Regions from separate parts of the Desulfofarcimen acetoxidans DSM 771 genome, predicted to be linked through region 1. Evidence: riboswitches for the same ligand, from Rfam matches in the RefSeq annotation. Region 1 holds a riboswitch; each other region holds the start of a gene.

What was found. Region 1 has a riboswitch for cyclic di-AMP ahead of eam (glutamate 2,3-aminomutase). Riboswitches for the same ligand answer to the same signal wherever they lie in the genome.
Region 2: it holds a riboswitch for cyclic di-AMP, as region 1 does, so the genes downstream of both, DTOX_RS14360 (C40 family peptidase) here and eam (glutamate 2,3-aminomutase) in region 1, are expected to answer to the same signal.
Region 3: it holds a riboswitch for cyclic di-AMP, as region 1 does, so the genes downstream of both, DTOX_RS05340 (APC family permease) here and eam (glutamate 2,3-aminomutase) in region 1, are expected to answer to the same signal.

Annotation. Positions count from the first base shown of each region.
Region 1 covers NC_013216.1:621,060-627,799, forward strand. The annotation lists gene leuB (3-isopropylmalate dehydrogenase) at 1-242, shown strand, start outside; gene DTOX_RS22795 (hypothetical protein) at 312-473, shown strand; gene cimA (citramalate synthase) at 531-2,096, shown strand; cyclic di-AMP (ydaO/yuaA leader) riboswitch at 2,289-2,432, shown strand; gene eam (glutamate 2,3-aminomutase) at 2,591-3,889, shown strand; gene kamA (lysine 2,3-aminomutase) at 3,965-5,248, shown strand; gene ablB (putative beta-lysine N-acetyltransferase) at 5,238-6,128, shown strand; gene DTOX_RS02960 (hypothetical protein) at 6,208-6,723, opposite strand; gene DTOX_RS02965 (YtrH family sporulation protein) at 6,710-6,740, opposite strand, start outside.
Region 2 covers NC_013216.1:3,143,717-3,150,456, forward strand. The annotation lists gene DTOX_RS14340 (ATP-binding protein) at 1-960, opposite strand, end outside; gene DTOX_RS14345 (iron-containing alcohol dehydrogenase) at 974-2,140, opposite strand; gene DTOX_RS14350 (iron-containing alcohol dehydrogenase) at 2,329-3,492, opposite strand; gene DTOX_RS14355 (cold shock domain-containing protein) at 3,805-4,002, opposite strand; gene DTOX_RS14360 (C40 family peptidase) at 4,300-4,926, opposite strand; cyclic di-AMP (ydaO/yuaA leader) riboswitch at 4,927-5,059, opposite strand; partial or broken gene DTOX_RS14365 (manganese catalase family protein) at 5,445-5,930, opposite strand; gene DTOX_RS14370 (recombinase family protein) at 5,950-6,740, opposite strand, start outside.
Region 3 covers NC_013216.1:1,132,630-1,139,369, reverse strand. The annotation lists gene DTOX_RS05345 (APC family permease) at 1-819, shown strand, start outside; gene DTOX_RS05340 (APC family permease) at 921-2,759, opposite strand; cyclic di-AMP (ydaO/yuaA leader) riboswitch at 2,908-3,037, opposite strand; gene ruvB (Holliday junction branch migration DNA helicase RuvB) at 3,448-4,458, opposite strand; gene ruvA (Holliday junction branch migration protein RuvA) at 4,513-5,124, opposite strand; gene ruvC (crossover junction endodeoxyribonuclease RuvC) at 5,130-5,609, opposite strand; gene DTOX_RS05320 (Asp23/Gls24 family envelope stress response protein) at 5,726-6,118, opposite strand; gene DTOX_RS05315 (hypothetical protein) at 6,196-6,492, opposite strand.

The DNA of each region.
Region 1 (6,740 bases):
GCCATGGTTCAGCGCCTAAATATGCCGGTTTGAAAAGAGCTAACCCAATCGCTACGGTAATGTCAGGAGCCATGCTGCTGCGCTATTCCTTCGACATGGAGAAAGAAGCTAAGGCCATAGAAGACGCGGTTACCGAGGTATTGAAAAAATATCGCACCAGGGATATTATGGAGGAGGGCCTACAGTTAGTCAACACTGACGAGATGGGCGACCGTATAGCCGAACAGATTTTAGCCGGCTAAATTGCAGAAGGATATGCAGATTCAAGCCAGCAGATAATATATACTCATGTAGGGCGGGAACCGTCCGAAATGCCTGGTATAAACTGTTCAGACCTGCCGCTTATAGCGGCAGGCGAACATATACCGGGAAGCCCCTGCTTTTTCGGGAAAAGCCGCGGGCAAGTTCAGCCGCTTTTGGCAGTACACCAACAGTACAGCCTGGCGGTTTTTAAATACTATATCAGAGTTTAATGTGCGGTAAAAAGCAGTTTGGTTATGCAAAATTTTTTAATAAGGGGGAGAGAGGGCATGTCAACTATAGAAATATATGATACTACTTTGCGTGATGGCGCCCAGGGGGAAGGCATATCCTTTTCTGTAGAGGATAAAGTAAAAATTGCGCTGCGCTTGGATAAATTGGGTGTTCATTACATCGAAGGAGGTTGGCCTGGCTCCAACCCCAAGGATTCCGATTTTTTTAAGCGGATTAAAGACTTTCCCCTGGAGAAGGCCGTAGTTTCAGCCTTTGGCAGTACCAGAAAGCCGAATAGCGATGTGAAAGAGGATGTGAACCTGAAAGCTATTGTCGATGCCGGTGTGCAGGTAGCCTGTATATTTGGCAAGACATGGGATTTCCAGGTTGTGTATGCGCTCAATACTACTCTGGAAGAGAATTTACAAATGATTAAAGAATCAGTTGCCTACCTGAAGTCAAACGGCATGCAGGTATTTTATGATGCGGAACATTTTTTTGACGGCTGTAAGGCCAATACAGAGTATGCATTGGAAACTGTTAAAGCGGCCCAGGCGGGTGGAGCGGACCGTATTGTGCTCTGTGATACCAATGGCGGAACCATGCCCTGGGATATTCAGGAAATAGTTAGTAAAGTAAAGAGTGTTGTCACAGTTCCTCTGGGTATTCACTGCCATAACGACAGTGAAATGGCTGCAGCCAATTCTGTTATAGCGGTTCAGTCCGGGGTTATACAGGTTCAGGGTACTATGAACGGTTATGGAGAGCGCTGCGGCAACGCCAATCTCTGCTCGGTAATTCCTAATCTGGAAATAAAGTGCGGGCTTAAATGTTTGCCTGAAGGTAACCTGGCGCAGCTTACGGAGGTTTCCCGCTTTGTCAGTGAGGTTGCCAACATGCACCTGCATAACGGCCAACCTTTTGTGGGTACCAGTGCTTTTGCCCATAAAGGCGGCATTCATGTCAGCGCCATTATGAAAAATTCCAAAACGTATGAGCATATTACTCCGGAATTGGTGGGCAACCAGCGGCGGGTTCTGGTCTCTGACCAGTCTGGATTATCCAATTTGCTTTATAAATTCAAAGAGCTGAATGTGGATTTAACCCAGCAGACAGAAGAGAATAAGCAACTGCTCATGCATATAAAGGAACTGGAGAACCAGGGATACCAGTTTGAGGGAGCGGATGGTTCTTTTGAACTGTTAATGAGACGCATATCGGGTCAGTATGAAAATCCTTTCAAACTGGAAAGCTTGCGGGTCATCATGGATATGAAGGAAAACGGGCCGACCAGCACCGAGGCAACCATTAAAATCTGGGTGGGCGATCAGGTCAAACACACGGCTGCGGAAGGCAACGGGCCGGTCAATGCACTGGATAATGCCCTGCGTAAATCCTTGGAAGGTTTTTACCCGGCTATTAAAGAGATGCAATTAAACGATTACAAGGTGCGCGTGCTCAATGAAAAAGAGGGCACTGACGCGGTGGTGCGGGTTTCGATTGAAACAGGTGACGGTAAAAATTCCTGGGGTACAATCGGTGTATCAACGAACATAATGGAAGCAAGCTGGCAGGCGCTGGTAGACAGCCTGGCCTACGGTTTGTTGAAGCAAAATGATTGATAGAAAATTATTTCAGAACACTTGATCTATTCTAATTAATATGATAAACTATTTATATAGTTAAGATAAATATGATTGTTCAGGCTGGGCGAGTTAATTTGTATTTATTCGCTTTCACAAGTGATTTACGACTTCTGGGTGGGAAGCCATGTTTGGTTTTCCACTTTTATTTTAATTAACAAAACTTAATAAAATTTTCTATCGCTGAATTCATTTAGAAGCGGGGGAACCACTTCCTGGGGTGAGTCCTTATTGAGTTTAAAAATTCAATTAAGGTAGGGTTATTCTTCGGCCCGAATCCGTCAGCTAACTTCGTAAGCGTTGAAGGAAAAGAGAGCAGGCAGACTTGCTTTGCTGTGCCTTTGCTGTGTGTTTATTATTGGCACTTCATAGCTTTTCTTTGCATTTTGCTAAAACGCAATTAACACACAATAACCCTCGCTAATTTCGGGTTATTGTGTGTTTTTATTTTAATTTTGAATGGAGGAGATGATGTGTCAGTTTATTTAAATGAAAATGATACTTTTAACTGCGAAGACAAAAGGGCTATTGGTCTTAGAAGGGCGACAGGTTTAAAGAAAAGCATAAGTGATTACCTGGAGAAGAAGGATAAAATTCCAACAGGTTTTGATTTGCAGCAGTGTATTCTTTCTAACAGGGAGAAGTTGTTTAGGCACTTTAATGCTAATGAGGAAAAGTGGCGGGATTGGCACTGGCAGATATCGCACCGGATTAATGATGTCGAGTTGTTATCGAGTTTAATACAGCTTAGCGAAGAGCGGTGCGCTCAAATCAGAAAGGTGGGCCTGAAGTTTCGCTGGTCTGTATCTCCTTATTATGCCTCACTTATAGTGCCTGACAGCCTGAACGATCCGGTTATGCTGCAGTCAGTTCCCAGTATAAAAGAATTGGACGTTAGCGGCTATGCTGATCCCATGGCGGAAGAATTAACTTCTCCCGCTCCCTGCATAACCAGGCGTTATCCGGACAGGCTGATAATTAATGTAACCAATAAATGTGCCATGTATTGCCGCCACTGCCAGCGCCGCAGGGGCATAGGCGATGTTGACAGGCATCAAACACACCAGGACCTGTTGGCGGCACTGGATTATATACGCAAGAACAAGGAAATTAGAGATGTATTGATTACGGGGGGCGATGCGCTTCTCCTTAGTGACAAAAAAATAGACTGGCTGCTCAGTGAGCTTGACAGTATCAAGCATGTGGAAATTAAGCGCCTGGGCACCAGGACAATAGTTACACTTCCTCAGAGGATTACGCCGGAACTGTGTGAGGTATTAAAGCAGCACCCGCCGGTATATATCAATACACAATTCAATCACCCGCAGGAGATTACACCGGAGAGCAAGCTGGCCTGCGACATGCTGGTTAGCGCGGGCGTGGTTTTAGGCAACCAGGCTGTTTTGTTAAAAGGAATAAATAACAATCCGCATGTGATGAAAAAACTCAACCAGGAATTGCTAAAAATAAGAGTCCGTCCTTATTATATTTTTCATGCTAAACAGGTTATAGGCACACGGCACTTTATTACTTCGGTGAATGAAGGAATTGAGATAATGGAAAAGCTGCGCGGCTATACCTCAGGTCTGGCGGTTCCAACCTATATAATCAACGCGCCAAATGGTTACGGTAAAATTCCCATCTTACCAAAGTATCTTTTAGGCATTGATAACAGTTCCGTACGCTTGCGCAATTGGGAAAACAGGCAAATTGATTACACAGTTTTTCCGGAAAAAAGAGATAGTCGGAATTTTATAAAACCGGTATATTAGGAATGTTTTGAATTGCATTAATTTTATGCGTTAAGTGGGTTTTATTCATAACAAATGATTTTTAAGGAGGTAAGAATGAAACAAAAACTTTTATTTGCAAATATCACGGAGGAATCCAATTGGTCTGACTGGCGGTGGCAATTACGAAATCGCATCATGTCATCAGACGAGTTAGATCAGTATGCTAATTTGTCTGTTTATGAGAAAGCCAGCATTCAAAAAGCTATTGATGTGTTCCCAATGGCTATCACTCCTTATTATGCGTCACTTATAAATAAGGATGATTCAACATGCCCTATTCGCATGCAGTGCATACCAAATCCCAAAGAGTTAATTAAAGGTTCCGGGGACATGGATGATCCTCTGCATGAGGATGGTGATTCACCTTGCCCGGGGCTGACACACCGATACCCTGATAGGGTACTGCTTTTGGTTACCAACGAATGTTCGATGTATTGCCGGCACTGTACTCGCAAGCGTAAAGTTGGCGATAATGAAAAGGTTTCGAAAGACAGTGATATTATAAAGGCTATTGAATACATTAAAGCTCATCCTGATATACGTGATGTATTGTTATCCGGCGGAGACCCCTTTGTTTTGTCAACCAACAGATTGGAGCAAATTATACGAAGGGTAAGAGAAATTCCGCATGTTCAGGTAATTCGTATTGGAACCCGTACGCCGGTAGTAATGCCGCAAAGGATCACTGATCATTTGGTCAAAATGCTTAAGAAATATCATCCTATCTGGATAAACACCCACTTTAATCACCCTCGTGAATTTACAGAGGAGTCTGCCCGCGCTCTTGCCAAGCTGGCTGACGCCGGTATTCCTCTGGGTAATCAAACGGTGTTGCTGAAGGGAATAAATGATTGCGCCTTCATTATTAAAAAATTAGCGCACCTGTTGGTTAGTAACCGTGTTCGCCCCTATTACCTTTACCAGTGTGATTTATCCCGCGGCATTGAGCATTTTCGTACTCCTGTAAGTAAAGGGGTGGAAATTATGGAGGCGCTGATTGGGCATACCTCAGGGTTTGCAGTGCCGACTTTTGTGGTAGATGCGCCGGGGGGCGGGGGGAAAATACCGGTTCTGCCTAATTATCAACTGTCCAGCACAAGTACCAAAACAGTATTGCGCAATTACGAAGGAGTTATCTGCATATATGAAGAACCGGCAAACTACAATTCAAGTTGTTCATCCACCTGTAATGTGTGTAAGGGGTCCAGTGCTTTACATGATCCTATCGGATTGCAAAAACTTATAAATCCAAATGCTAAGATGGTCAGCTTAATACCGGAAGGGAACAGGCGCAAAAAGCGTTTAAAAATTTATAAGGATATTTTACATGACAATTAATTTAAGAAATATGATAGAGAATTCACAAGACCGGTGGGAACATCTAACTGGACAGGCTTTTCAATGCAGCATTCTCATTTCCCCCTACAATAAGAGAATTACTGTTTATGAATTTTCTCTGCGATTAGACAATGGAATAGAAGAAATGATTCAGATTCTTACGGAAAAGGCATCGGAATATCAACTTGATAAAATATGGCTTAAAGCCAGAGCCAGGTGGAAAGAAAAATTTTTGCGCAGCAAAATGAAGCTTGAGGCATCTATCCCCGGCTATTACGGCGGTGTCGAAACTGCCATGGTTTTTGCCAAATATCTTACAGTCCGGAGGGAGACACCCTCGGGATTAAGCAACAAGAACCATGCTATAAAACCAGTGTATAATGCTTTGAGGGGGACACATAGTGATTCGGCGGTTCCTCATGGGGTAATTATTAAGCAAGGAGAGGCAGCCAATTGCCGAGATTTAGCCTCATTGTATAGCAAGGTTTTTGCTACTTACCCTTTTCCGATATTCAATTCTGATTACCTGGCACATACGATGGATCAGAATGTCTATTATGTTTTAGCCTTATATAATAACGAGATCGTAGCCGCTGCGTCTGCTGAGATAAACACATTAGATAAAAATGCTGAAGTTACTGATTTTGCTGTTCTCCCGGAATGGAGAGGCAGGCGATTGGCCAGTTGCCTTTTGCTGCATATGGAAGATGTATTAAAGAATACTGAGATAAAGTGTTTGTACACTATTGCCCGCAGCAGTTCTGTCGGTATGAACAAAGTTTTTGCTAATTTTGGTTATGGATTTGGCGGAGTTTTGATCAATAATTGCAATATTGGCGGCGGTTTTGAAGATATGAATGTTTGGTCGAAAGTTCATTAAGATTTTTAATAACACAATAAGAATAATAAGCCTGCTGGTGTTCTGTGCCGGCAGGCTGCCTTTATTGAAAATAAAGGTGTTATTTAGCAAGATAACCTAATGTGTTGGACTTCTTTTTTTGGGGTTGGCAGGTTATGTATATATTCAGAACATTTTCCTTTACTATTAGTAAATTTACCTTTTGTGTAAAAATAATTTTATCCGCAGTAATTTCACGACCGTCAAGGATGAGAGCCAGCTGTAAGAAGTTTATCTTAGACAGTTCCTGACCAAGCATGGTTACTAACCTTTGCTTAACGTCTTTTATCGTTTCTATTTTAACTTGCTCCTGTTCCAATTTTGTGAGGTTATCATCAATAACAGTCGCATAAACGTTGATAGCAGACAGAACCGGGTGTGTTTTATCAATGAGATTTAATTTGAGTTGTTCTATTTCGCTTTGATTGCCGGCAAGCTGTTCCTCAAGATTTTTTAACCGAAAGAGCAATTCATCTATATAATGTCCGGTATAAGCGTTCAGTCCTGACGCGCCAAGAGATAAACCCAGTAAAAAAGGGGCGAGTAAGTAAAAAATTTTTGTCTTAATTTTTACCACCGGTTAAGTTCACCACC
Region 2 (6,740 bases), 2.0 Mb from region 1:
TGACTGAACCAGTTGAGCTTTCATTTTTTCTCTCTCGGTTACATCTTTAATCTGTTGAATAACCGCATAAATCTCATTATGTTCATTAACCACAGGGTAACAAAAAACATCTAAAATAGTACCGCTGTCCAGTTGTTTCTGGTAATAGGCCGCTTTACTGGTTCCGACAACTGTCTCCAAAAAACAATCTTCACATTTGGCGGCCTTGCCCCAGAGCAATTCATAACATTTCTTACCCTCTATTTCAGCCGGGCTATTAACAAAATCCGTAAAATGCTCGTTGCCTCGCAATATATTATAATTCAAATCCACTAAAAAAATAGGCTCACTAACCGCGGAAAAAGTCTCTTCCCACTCACTTTTGCCACGTAAAACCTGTTTATACAAACGGGCATTGGCTATACAAACCGCCAATTGATCTGCTAACTGAGCGGAAAAGCTCAAATCAGCTTCTGAATAATGATGCCAGACCAGATTCCCGATGATTAAAATCCCTATTACCTTGCCCTGCACGAATAAAGGATTAACCGTCAGTGATCTTAAATCCCATTCACATAATAAGCCATCCTGCACTAAATCACAATAAGCCTCAGGCAAATCATAAGCTCTGTTTTCACCGGTATCTATGACTTCCCATAAAACAGAGCTTGCAGGAATAGTTTTGCCCACGTATCCTGTTTTAGGTGATACCGCAGATAAAACCAACTCATCATTCTCCAATAAAGCTATGGCCAGAAAATCACATTTTATTACAGCAGGCAGTTTATCATATACCCGGTCTAATATATCGGTAAAGGACATATCAATGTTTATATCTTTAGCAAGCTGATTGATTATGGCTAACCTGCTGTTTTGTAATTCGATTAATTTATTGATTTCTTTTAGTTCCAGATAATAATTTAATTTAGAGGAGTTTACTCCTGTAAGGTTTTCAATCAATTTACGCTTATTTTCAAACAAAATCCTAACCCCCTTACAAAGCCTTTCGAAAGATTTCTGTTAAATCTTCTTCTTCGACATCACGTGGATTTGTAATTAAACAAGCGTCATTTAGGGCGGACTTTACTAACTGAGGAATATATGAACCATTCAAGCCCAGCGCAGTTAGATTTTTTGGTATGCCAATATCACGGGTTAAGCGCCTCACAGCATGAACTGCCCTTTCAGCCGCCGCCCAAGAACTCATCCCGCGCACACACTCTCCAAAGGCCTCAGCGATCCTGACAAATTTATCGGTGCTGGCAATCATATTGAATTCCATTACATAAGGGAGCAGCACTGCATTTGTTTTTCCATGGTGCAGGTCTAAAAGCCCGTCAACCTGATGGGTCATGGCATGTGTGGCTCCTAATATGGCATTAGAAAAGGCCAGTCCGGCCTGCAGGCTGGCCATAGCCATGGCAGATTTGGCTTTCAAATTTGTTCTGGAAGCAACTGAGCTGCGCAGGTTATTAGCTATAGTTTGCAGCGCTTCTATGGCATGCACATCTGTCAAAGGTGTGGCAGCCAGGGATGTATATGCTTCTATAGCGTGGCTAAGAGCATCCATACCGGTTACAGCAGTCAATTCGGCATCCTTGGTCTGCAGCACTACCGGGTCAATTAAAGCTATATCCGGCACCAAGGATTTGGATATGATTGTCATCTTAACTTTGCGATTAGTGTCCACAATCATAGCGAACTGAGAAACCTCAGAACCTGAACCTGCCGTGGTAGGGACTACCACCATAGGCGGCAGCGGGTGAATAATCCGATTTACACCTTCATAATCATTTATCCTGCCGCCATTTGATGCTACCGCTGCCACCGCTTTAGCCACATCAATGGGGCTGCCTCCTCCCACCGCCAGAACCGCGTCACACCCGGCAAGCCGATAGGCCTCTACACCGCTGGCTACTTCAACATCCTTGGGATTACTGGTACTATCGGAATAGCACTCGTATTCTATACCTACTTCCTTTAATGAATCTAAGGCAGTATCCACCCAACCGGCACTGCTGACACCCTCATCGGTAACCACAAATACCTTGCGTGCACCCAGTCGAAGTACGCTGTCGCCAACCTGGCTCAAAGCACCAAGCCCGAATATAATCTCCGGAGCCACAAACTTTGTAATATGCACAACTTTATCTTCAAACACAGCAACACCTCCTGAGCGCGTAATATGTAAAAAACAGTATTATATTCCAAACATATAGTCATTATATCTATTATTATTATAAATATATAATTGAGAATTGTCCAATAAAGAATAAGAAAGGAGGCTGCTGAGTAAAGTAGCCTCCTTTCGATAGATATATTAAGTTAGCTGATGGTTTTCGCTATTTCTTACAGAGCGCTGCGATAGATTTCAATTACATCCTGCAGGGTGGCAATACGCGGGTTGGTGAAACTGCAAGCATCCTTCATAGCATTTTGAGCCATGGTTTCCAGATCCTTTTCCATAACACCAAGGGTTGTTAAACCGCTGGGAATTCCAACATCACTGGAGAGTTTTGCAATAGCACTGAGAGCCTTATCAGCAGCGTCACGCACGGATAATCCGTCAACATTTTCACCCATGGCAACTGCGATATCAACAAAACGTTCCGGGCATGCAATCAGGTTAAAACGCTCAACGTGCGGCAGCAGGATAGCATTGCAAACACCGTGCGGGAGATTATAGAAACCACCGAGCTGGTGAGCCATAGCATGCACATAACCAAGGCTGGCATTGTTAAAAGCCATACCTGCCAGGAATTCCGCATAAGCCATTTTATCTCTGGCTTCCATGTTTTGACCGTTAGCTACTGCATTGCGCAGGTTTTCAGAAATAAGTTTGATGGCCATGAGAGCTGCCGAGTCAGTAACGGGAGTAGCAATGATAGATACATAAGCTTCTACAGCGTGGGTAAGAGCATCCATACCGGTTGCGGCTGTTAAAGCAGGGGGCATGCCCACCATCATCACGGGATCGTTAATGGCTACATTAGGAGTACATCTCCAGTCAACGATAGCCATCTTGACATGACGGTCAGTATCGGTAATAATGCAGAAACGGGTCATTTCACTGGCAGTACCGGCAGTGGTGTTAATAGCAATGAAAGGAGGCATAGCTTTAGCGGACTTGTCCACGCCTTCATAATCTCTAATATTGCCACCGTTGGTAGCCACAATGCCAATACCTTTAGCACAGTCATGGGAACTGCCGCCACCCAAGGAAATAATCATGTCGCAATTATTATCCTGGTATACTTTTAAACCGTCATGTACGTTTTTGTCAGTCGGATTAGGTTCTGAACCGTCATAAATAACAGCTTCCGCTCCGGCTTCAACTACCTGAGCCTTAATTTGCTCGGCCATGCCCATTTTATTTAATACAACATCAGTAACGATAAGAGCTTTTTTGCCGCCAAGAACTTTAACCTGGCTCTTAACTTCTTTAACTGATCCTACGCCCATCAAATTTACTGTAGGAATAAAATAACCGTAAACCTGTTCACCTAATGCCATAATAAAACTCCTCCTCTTAATATATTGTGTTTTCTTGTTTTTTTGCGCAAGAGGGATCTGGCACCCTTATTTGCTATAAACAATATAATTGCAACAATTGTGCCAAAATTAAAATTAGCTGAATAATATTAATATTAATAGCAGCTATAATATGTTTACCCTAAAAAAATAGAATCTATTCAATATTCTATATATAGTTATGTTCCATTCTAAAACAATCCATGTATCATCAGGGACCAACTGCACCACACTTGAACGACAATAAAAAAGGCATTATCCATTAAATGCCTTTTTTAAGCTGTTTTTATTTTATTAGATGCGGCTAACGTTAGCTGCCTGAGGACCGCGGTTTCCTTCTACAACTTCAAATTTTACTTTTTGCCCTTCATCCAGGGTTTTAAAGCCATCCCCTTGGATAGCAGAAAAGTGAACAAATATATCACCGCCACCCTCCTGCTCAATAAAACCAAAACCTTTTTCAGCATTAAACCACTTAACTGTACCCTCCATATTTACAGGGCCTCCTTAATGATTTTTTATTAAAAAGCGAAAAATACCTTATGCATTGCCCTTAGCGTAAAACAAGAGGCTGTATAACCATTTGCGGTTCTTTTCAACTTTTTAACATTCTACATTAAAGTATGGCCGAAAATATTTATATTATACAAATCAGCATAGAAAAACAAAAACCGGCTTTCCAGTGCACATGGAAAGCCGGTCTTTTTACATGATTATATTGAAGATGGTTAGAAATCTCTTGAATAGCTCTGGAAATATCTTCCCTTTCCCTCAAAAATCTTTACCGGGCTACATTATTCGACTGAATCCTAAAAAACGGCTGCCCCAATAAGGACCATGTACAGAAGTAATGTCAATACCGTTACTGGATGTCGCACTGATAAATTGACTATCGCCAAGATATATCCCAACATGCGAAATATACCCGCCTGTTTTAAAAGCGACCAGATCACCGGGTCTGGCTTCTGCGGAAGAAACTTTTAGACCCGCATTATACTGTTCTCCAGCCGTTCTGGGCAAGTTTATACCAAAATGACCGAACACATATTTCACATAACCTGAGCAATCAAAACCACTTGGCGACGATCCTCCTGAAACATACGGCACACCGAGCAGAGATTTTGAAAAACTTAGTACTGTACTTACCCGGCCCAAACCTCTGGATACCTGCTGCTGTGGCTGGGCGGGACTCTGGCCTTGACCTCCAATCACTAGCTGCTGTCCCGGGTGCAGCAACGCAGAATTAAGATTGTTCAATGATTGAATATTGCTTACGGTAGTACCATAATCCCGGGAAATTTTCCAGAGAGTATCTCCCGGCTTAACTGTATAAGTTTCCGCAAAAGAAATACCCGGTAAAATACAAAGAGATATTCCCAGGGCAAGGGAAGTAAACATTATTTTAGCTCTGGACATAACGCCTCACTCTCCACACCTACGAGGTTAGCTGACGGGTTAGGACCGAAAGTTATAGCCCCTTGCAAAGAGCAACTCACCCCAAAAATTGGTTCCCCCGCTTGCTTAAAAAGCAACTCGGTGCAAATTATTCTGTTCCTTTTTCTAAATTACTTGGCATCGGTGCACACCTTTGTCATTGTACCATTTTTTGACCTAATCAGTCAAATAACTAAGCATCGAATATTGTCGTTTATGGCTTTTATAATCGAAAAGTTCCTCTATTTAGAGCCAATTACTGCTTATTCATGTTTTATCCATATTAGCCTTTACAAGTTCTAAGAGCGCACCAGCATACTATTAATGACAAGTTTTTCAAAAATAAGCTGACTAAAAAACATTTCTTACAAAAACACTCATTCATTGACAAAAGCCAAGTTGCAACTAACCCGTACCAACTTTATGGTACGGGTTAGTTGCAACTTGGCTTTGATTCACAAAAAACTATTTCTGCCGGGTTATCCTTACAGCTTAAAGGATTAAAATATTTTCTTGCCGTATACAAATCCCTGCACATCATTTAAAGCTTCCCCAAAACGCTGGAAGTGAACTACTTCTCTTTCCCTTAAAAATCTCAAACCGTCTATTAAGTCACGGTCGTCTGTTAGACAAATCAAATGCTCGTAAGTTGTTCTGGCTTTTTGCTCGGCAGCTAAATCTTCATGCAAATCAGTTATAGGATCACCGGTAGCCTGAATGTACGCAGCAGTCCAGGGAACTCCATTAGCATCATTATAAAATAACGCGTGATCATGCTGGGTATAATAGCCGGCTAGATCGACTGCTCTCAATTCCTCCGGTGTAGCTCCCTTCAAGAGCTTATACACCATAGTGGCAATAATCTCAAGGTGGGCAAGTTCTTCTGTACCTATATCTGTTAACAAACCCTTGGTTTTAGCTGTGGGCATGGTGTAGCGCTGCGTTAAATACCTTAAGGCCGCGGATAACTCTCCGTCGGGCCCGCCCGACTTATAATTTTATTCCCTAAATATTAAACCTGACATCTACAATATTACCATTGCCGTCTATGAATATATCAGTAAAGTTATTGACTAACTGAAACTTTTCCTCCATTGGCAGGCTATCAATATTATCGATCAAAGCCTTAATATCCTCATATACTTTATAAATCTTCTCCTCAATCATATCTATTTGTTCCAGTTTACGGTTTAAGCTGTCTATTTCCTTTTGAGCAGCCAGTTTATTATCTCGAAGTTCCGCCATTCTCTCTTTATACTCTGCCACCGTGATAATGTCCTGCTCAAAAGCTAACTGCTGTTTTTTTATAGCATTATTTATTTGCTCCAGCAATGTTTTTTTGACTTCACGCTTTTTAACTAATTCGCTAAGATCATTTGTAAACAAATCAACATTTCTTCTAATAAAATTTATCATATTTGCCCGATCAGAAAAAATCTCCGCGATAAAGGCCAATATGGTATTATCGATTTTTTTCATATTCCAAATTTTTATTTTTCCATTGCACTTCCCGTTTCCGCCAAGACAACGATATTTGTAGGTTATACTTCTACATTGCTTATCCGCAAATCCATATATTTTCCCTTTGCATACATTGCAGCGCAATATACTTGATAACAAATACTTCCTGTCGCAAGACCATTCATGATTGTATTTTTCTCTCCTCTGCCGCATTATCGTTTGGACTTTATTGTACTCTTCTTCAGTGATTAACGGCTCGTGTGTATTTTCCCTGACAATCCACTCCTCACGTGGCCGCACCACTCTTTTTTGCTGACCCTTGCTGTCTCTGACAA
Region 3 (6,740 bases), 510 kb from region 1:
ATATTTCTTGTTAGAGGTGACCGATTAGGATACTCAAATGGCATTATCATACTTGGAATAGCTTCGATTATTTTAATTGTTATTTTTCACGCAAAAACTGAGCATTTAATCCCTCTTTACGCAATTGGAGTGTTTATTCCATTTACCTTGTCCCAATCAGGTATGATAGTTAAATGGATACGCGAGAAGCCCCAAGGGTGGATTCCAAAACTAACCGTTAATGCAATAGGTGCTTTTATTAGTTTCATCGTCACAATGATATTCTTTTTAACAAAATTCACCCGGGTATGGTCAGTATTTGTTTTCCTGCCCATTATTATCTTTGTATTCCACCGAATTAGAAAACATTATGAAGATGTTGGTGATGAGCTAAGGCTAACAGCTTCTAAAACAGTTATACCTATTGAAGGCAACATTATTATCGTTCCTGTTGCCGGTATGACCCGTGTAGTAGAAAGTTCCTTAAATTATGCTAAATCTCTTTCTCCAAATAGAATTATTGCTGTTTACATTGCGTTTGACAAAGAAAATGAAAAGGAGTTTGAAGAAAAATGGGAAAAATGGCAGCCTGATGTAAGACTGGTTACACTGTATTCTTATTATAGAAGTATCATTAATCCTCTAACAAAATTTATTGATACTATTCAACATAAAGCCAGTGAGTCGAACTACCAAGTTACAGTAGTAATACCACAATTTATTCCTAAAAGAGGCTGGCACAATATTCTTCATAACCAATCAGGCATAATGATTCGTTCTTTCTTGCTGTTTCGTAAAAATGTGGTAGTTGCAACTGTACCTTATCATTTAAAAAAATAATTAATGGAACCGGCGTTTAAAGGGTCACCACGCTAAGTGGTGACCCTTTTATAATTAAGGCTTAACATTTATCCTGTTTACCTTAAACAACGTAAAATTTCTTACTTTTTTAAGTGGTAAGGAACTGTAGTAACAATAACATTGCTTCTTATTACCAGTGCATTCTGCAATATTAATCCTGTTTGATTGTGAAGAAAACGGTGCCACCATTTTGTTGTTACAAATTCCGGTATCAATACCGTTATAACTTCATCGTCACTTTTAGAATCTTCTACCTTAAGAATATATTCAATTAACGGTTCAAAAACTGAACGAAAAGGTGAATTAAGAACCAGAAGTTCAACTCCTGGGTTCCAAATTGCCCATTTTATTTGCAATTTTTCAGTTATTGCAGAATCAGTTGAGACATGTACTGCCTTAATATCATCGGATAATGTTTTGCCATAATCTACAGTATTTGCAACCACATTAGTTAAACTCGCAATTGGAACAATAATTTTATGTCGTACAAGTTCTCTGTTTAGGTAATTATCAAAATCCAATTCAACCCGTATATCCTGATAATGTTTATGAATGGTGAGAAAGATAGATACCATTGTCGGAATTATAATCATAACAATCCATGCACCGTGTTCAAACTTTGTAATCGCGACAACAATAGTAACAATACCGGTAACCACAGCACCAATACCATTAATGAACATCTTCCGTCTCCAACCGGTCTCTTTCAGACTATACCACCTTTTAACCATGCCACTTTGTGCAACTGTAAAAGCTGTAAATACTCCTACCGCATATAAAGGTATTAAGCGAGTTGTTATCCCATCAAAAATAACAATTAATAAAGCTGCCAGTAAACCTAGCAGTATAACTCCATTACTAAAAACCAGCTTGTCACCTCTAAGTCCCAAGTAACGAGGCAAATATTTATCTCTCGCCATCAATGATGCCAGTAATGGGAAACCCGCAAAAGCTGTGTTTGCTGCTAATAATAATATTAACCCTGTACTTGCCTGAAAAAGATAGAAGAAAAATCCCGGGCCAAATATTTTCAAGGCTACTTGAGAAATGACCGTCATATTTTCAGTGGGTACTACATGTAAAGCTCTGGTTAATAGTGTTAATCCACCAAACAAGATAAACAGCAATAATGCAAGCAGAGCCAATACCCTCTTGGCATTCCGCCCCTCAGGTTCTTTAAAGTTAGGTACCGCGTCGCTTACTGCTTCAATACCGGTTAAAGCAGTACATCCGGAAGAAAAAGCCCTTAATATAATCCATACAAGTGCTATATTGCTTAAATTAATGTTATTACCGGTTTGTACAGGAACAGGAGAAAAAATAGTACCGTTTATAAAAAGTTTTAATGAACCCCAAGTAATTAATATAAACATACCTAAGATAAATCCATAAGTCGGGTAACTAAAAAATGTGGCTGATTCTCTTATTCCTCTGAGGTTCATTAATATTAAAAAAGTTATAACAATCAGGGCAATTGAAACCCTATGAGGAATAGCCGCATGATAAGCAGAAGTTAGAGCGGCAACACCGGCTGAAATTGAAACCGCTACTGTAAGTAAATAATCAAAAAGCAGAGCTGCCCCAGCTATTAAACCAGCTAAAGTACCGAGATTTTCTTTAGCTACGATATATGCACCACCACTGGTTCTGGGATAAGCTGTTATAATTTGTCTAAAACTAAAACTAACTATAAATAACAAAAAAATAATAGCTATAGAAATAGGGGTTAAGAAATTAAAGGATAATAAACCTATAACCGGCACCAGAACATGTAATATTTCTTCCCCGGCATAAGCAACAGATGATAAAGCATCCGATGACAGAATCGCTAAACCCTTGGGGACAGAAAATCGCTCATGTGCAATTTTAGCAGATTCTAAAGGTTGGCCAATAATTGCCCTTCTCAATTCTTTTAACACATCCGACACCTCGCCAACAGGAAACCTTTATGATATTATAGTTTCCCAATGTACATCAACAAATAAAAATAAAATAAAATTATTACAGGGATTCTTTTTTTCGTTAGCGAGATCAAATGTGTTATACATAGTCTAGTATTATCAGTATTTCATCCCCTTTCAACGCTTACGAGGTTAGCTGACGGATTCGGATTGAAAGAGTAACCCTACCCACGCATTGTGGGATTCACCCCATATATTGGTTCCCCCGCTCTATTCAGATTAAGCGTTAATCAATACTAAACTAGATGATACTCTTAATACTTTAACAAAGATATTGTTGTTTAAGACAAAAATACACGATAATTAGTCATATCTTTAAATTATTATATAATATCTCAATCTATCTTATCGTAGGATGAATTATACGTATTTCTTCAAACAACATAAAATATATTAATGAAATAATTGCAAAATTATATTTAAACAACCTCACTAATAATATTTATATATAAGGAAGATCTAATACCCACAATATATTGTATACTAGGTATTTTTAAATACCACATATAGCAATAAGAACAGGTATTAATTGCTTATAACCAATGCCTAAACACAAAGATTAATAAAATTTATATACCAAATAAAATTTTTTTTAGTATCTTCATGCCTTTTACCATTATTTTAATATATTGGGGGATGTGTCCGGCTAAGTTCCTTCCATGGAAACCGGCTGTATCCCCAGATGACTATACGCCCTTTGAGTAACCACTCTGCCTCTGGGTGTACGAGCCAGCAATCCCAACTGCAGCAAAAAAGGTTCCAGAACATCCTCAATAGTGCCGGCTTCCTCACCGGTGGAAGCAGCCAGTGTATCCAGGCCAACCGGGCCTCCCCCAAATTTCTCTATAACTGCTTTTAACAGCTTGCGATCCACTTCATCCAGGCCCAAATCATCAATTTCCAAAAACTGCAAGGCCTCATCCGCCAGCACCCCGTTAATCATACCATCCGATCTCACCTGTGAGTAATCACGAACTCTTTTTAGCAGCCTGTTGGCCACTCTCGGAGTACCTCTTGACCTGCTGGCTATAGCCAACGCGCCCTGTTCATCAGCAGCAACTCTCAAAATTTGAGCTGTCCGTAAAATTATCTGCATTAGTTCATCGGTAGTATAAAAATCCAGACGGCTGATTACACCAAAGCGGTCTCTTAAGGGAGAAGTCAGGAGACCTGCTCTGGTAGTAGCTCCAACCAGTGTAAAACTGGGCAAATTCAAGCGCACCGAACGGGCACCAGGCCCTTTGCCGATCATAATATCCAGGGCAAAATCCTCCATAGCCGGATAAAGCACTTCCTCTACCTGACGGCTTAAGCGATGAATTTCATCAATGAACAAAACATCTCCCTGACCCAGATTGGTCAGAATAGCCGCCAGATCACCCTGTCGCTCAATAGCCGGACCGGAGGTAACCCTGATATTAACACCCATTTCATGAGCTATAATATTGGCTAGAGTAGTTTTACCCAAACCGGGAGGACCGTATAAAAGCACGTGATCCAACGACTCTGCACGTGCCTGTGCCGCACGGATAAAGATAGCCAGTGTTTCCTTAACCTTATCTTGACCAATATATTGCTCCAAACGCCTTGGCCTTAAACTAGTTTCTAAATCACTGTCTTCAGCGTGCAGCCCCGATGCTACCAGTCTGTTTTCCATATAGCTATATCACCCCATATATAAACTTCAACTAATTATTTCCTACTTATCGGATTAACGCCTGGCATCAAGTTTTTGTAAAGCATTTTTCAACAACTCTGAAGCAGAAATGTTCTTCGAAGAGCTTCTTAACACTTCCTGTACAACAACTATGGCCTCAGAAACAGAGTAACCCAGTGCCTCAAGTGCAAAGAGAGCATCTTCCGCCTCATTCTGGCTGCCTGAAACAGTTTCAGGAGTGGTCTCTTCTCCGGGCTGCACCCTGCCTTTTAATTTATCTTTTAATTCCAGGATCAATCGCTGGGCAGTTTTTTTACCTATCCCCGGCACCTTCATTACCGCCTTAATATCCTCCCGGGCCACAGCCAGATAAAGCTGCGCGGGAGATAAACAGGATAGCACTGAAAGTGCACCTTTCGGTCCGATGCCACCAACATTCAGCAACATAACAAATAATTCCCTTTCCTGCTGCTCGATAAAACCATATAACTGCAGGCTGTCCTCCTTGACTGATAGGTAAGTTAACAGCAACATTTCCTCTCCCGCAGCCGGCAGTTTGCTCTGACATGAGGCGGGCACAAAAATACGATAACCTACTCCTGACACATCCAATACCACCGAATTTGCCTCTATAAAGACAATTTTCCCGCGTAAAAAAGCTATCATTATGATCACCCGACCCCGTTTCCATAATGAGCATGGCAAATTGCAACTGCCAGAGCATCGGCTACATCATCTGGTCTGGGAATCTCAGGAAGACACAGAATTGCTTTTACCATATACTGCACCTGTTCCTTCTCAGCCCGGCCATAGCCTACTACCGCTTGTTTAACCTCTAGGGGAGTGTATTCGTAAACCCGCAATCCGGCCATAGCTCCCAGCAATAACACTACTCCCCGTGCCTGTCCTACCGCAAGAGCGGTGCGAGCATTGGTATTAAAAAAAAGTTTTTCTACAGCCATTCTGTCAGGCCTGTACTTTAGTAAAATCTTTTCCAGCTCACGATACAAAATTAATAACCTATCTGCCGGTTCCATTTTTGCCGGTGTTTTGATGCAGTTATATTCTACAGTAGAAAAGCGGTTGCCGTGAAAAGACACCAGACCATAGCCAGTTATGGCCGTACCGGGATCAACTCCCAAAATGATCAACTAAATCACCCCAGACTTATCTTCGACAAACAACAAAAAAACCCTTCTCTCGCAAGAGATGGGTTGCCTTGAGGAACTATAAGACAGATGAAGGATTAATTTGCTAATGAAGAAACTTACTCTTTTTCCTCGGCATGACTAAAGGAAACGCCTTGAATACCGATATTGACTTCAACCACTTTAAGTCCGGTCATTCTTTCAATAGCATTTTTTACGTTATTTTGAATCTGTACCGCTACATCATGAATCTGGATGCCATATTCCACAATAACTGAGAGATCAACAGCAGCTTCTTTCTCCCCTACCTGAACTTTTACTCCTGTAGAAAGGTTTTTCCGGCCTAACTTTTCAGCTATTCCACCCACAATACCGCCGCTCATGCCAACTACACCGGAAACCTCTGTAGCTGCCAGCCCGGCAATTATCTTAACCACCTCATCAGATATTCTAATTGTACCTAAGCCGTTACCAGTATTTTCAACCAAAATTTCTTTACTGTCTTTGTTCACCCGCAAACACCTCCATATTTTTCTATTAATTTATCATTGATTATGCCGTATGTCCAGGCATTTTTTAAAAACCTTTACTAATCAACGACCTTGTATTCAGCTTCAATCGTTGTGACGTTCCATGAGTCAAAGGAATTATTCTGATAATACTTTAATGCTCGCTTGCCAATTAAATTTGAGCCGGTATAATTAACCACACCTGCAATCAAGGCTCCCAAAAGAGGAATAATTCTCACAAACACTGATTTTCTGGCAATTCCGATTCCCAATAGCCACATTAGCTTACGCAAATAATTTGCATAAGGTGCACCTGACAAACGGGCAACCAGCGTTCTACTCAATTTTCTACCCATAACATCAGAACCAGCAGCCATTGCAAATACCCATACAGCCTGGTTTCTAAAACCTACTAAAAACTACAAGTAGTTTTTTCACCCGTCCGACAAACGGGTGGCAGTGTCACAGGATTCAACTGCTAGGCCATAGGCTCTCGCCTATGTTCCGGGTGGTCTCCTCTAAAAGAGTTTCCCCGCCGCTGCTTAAAGCGAGCGTACTAACCGGAGAAGGTGTTACCTCCGCCTGGGTTCTGACTTGCGGCAACAGCCTTTCGCTGCGTGTACTG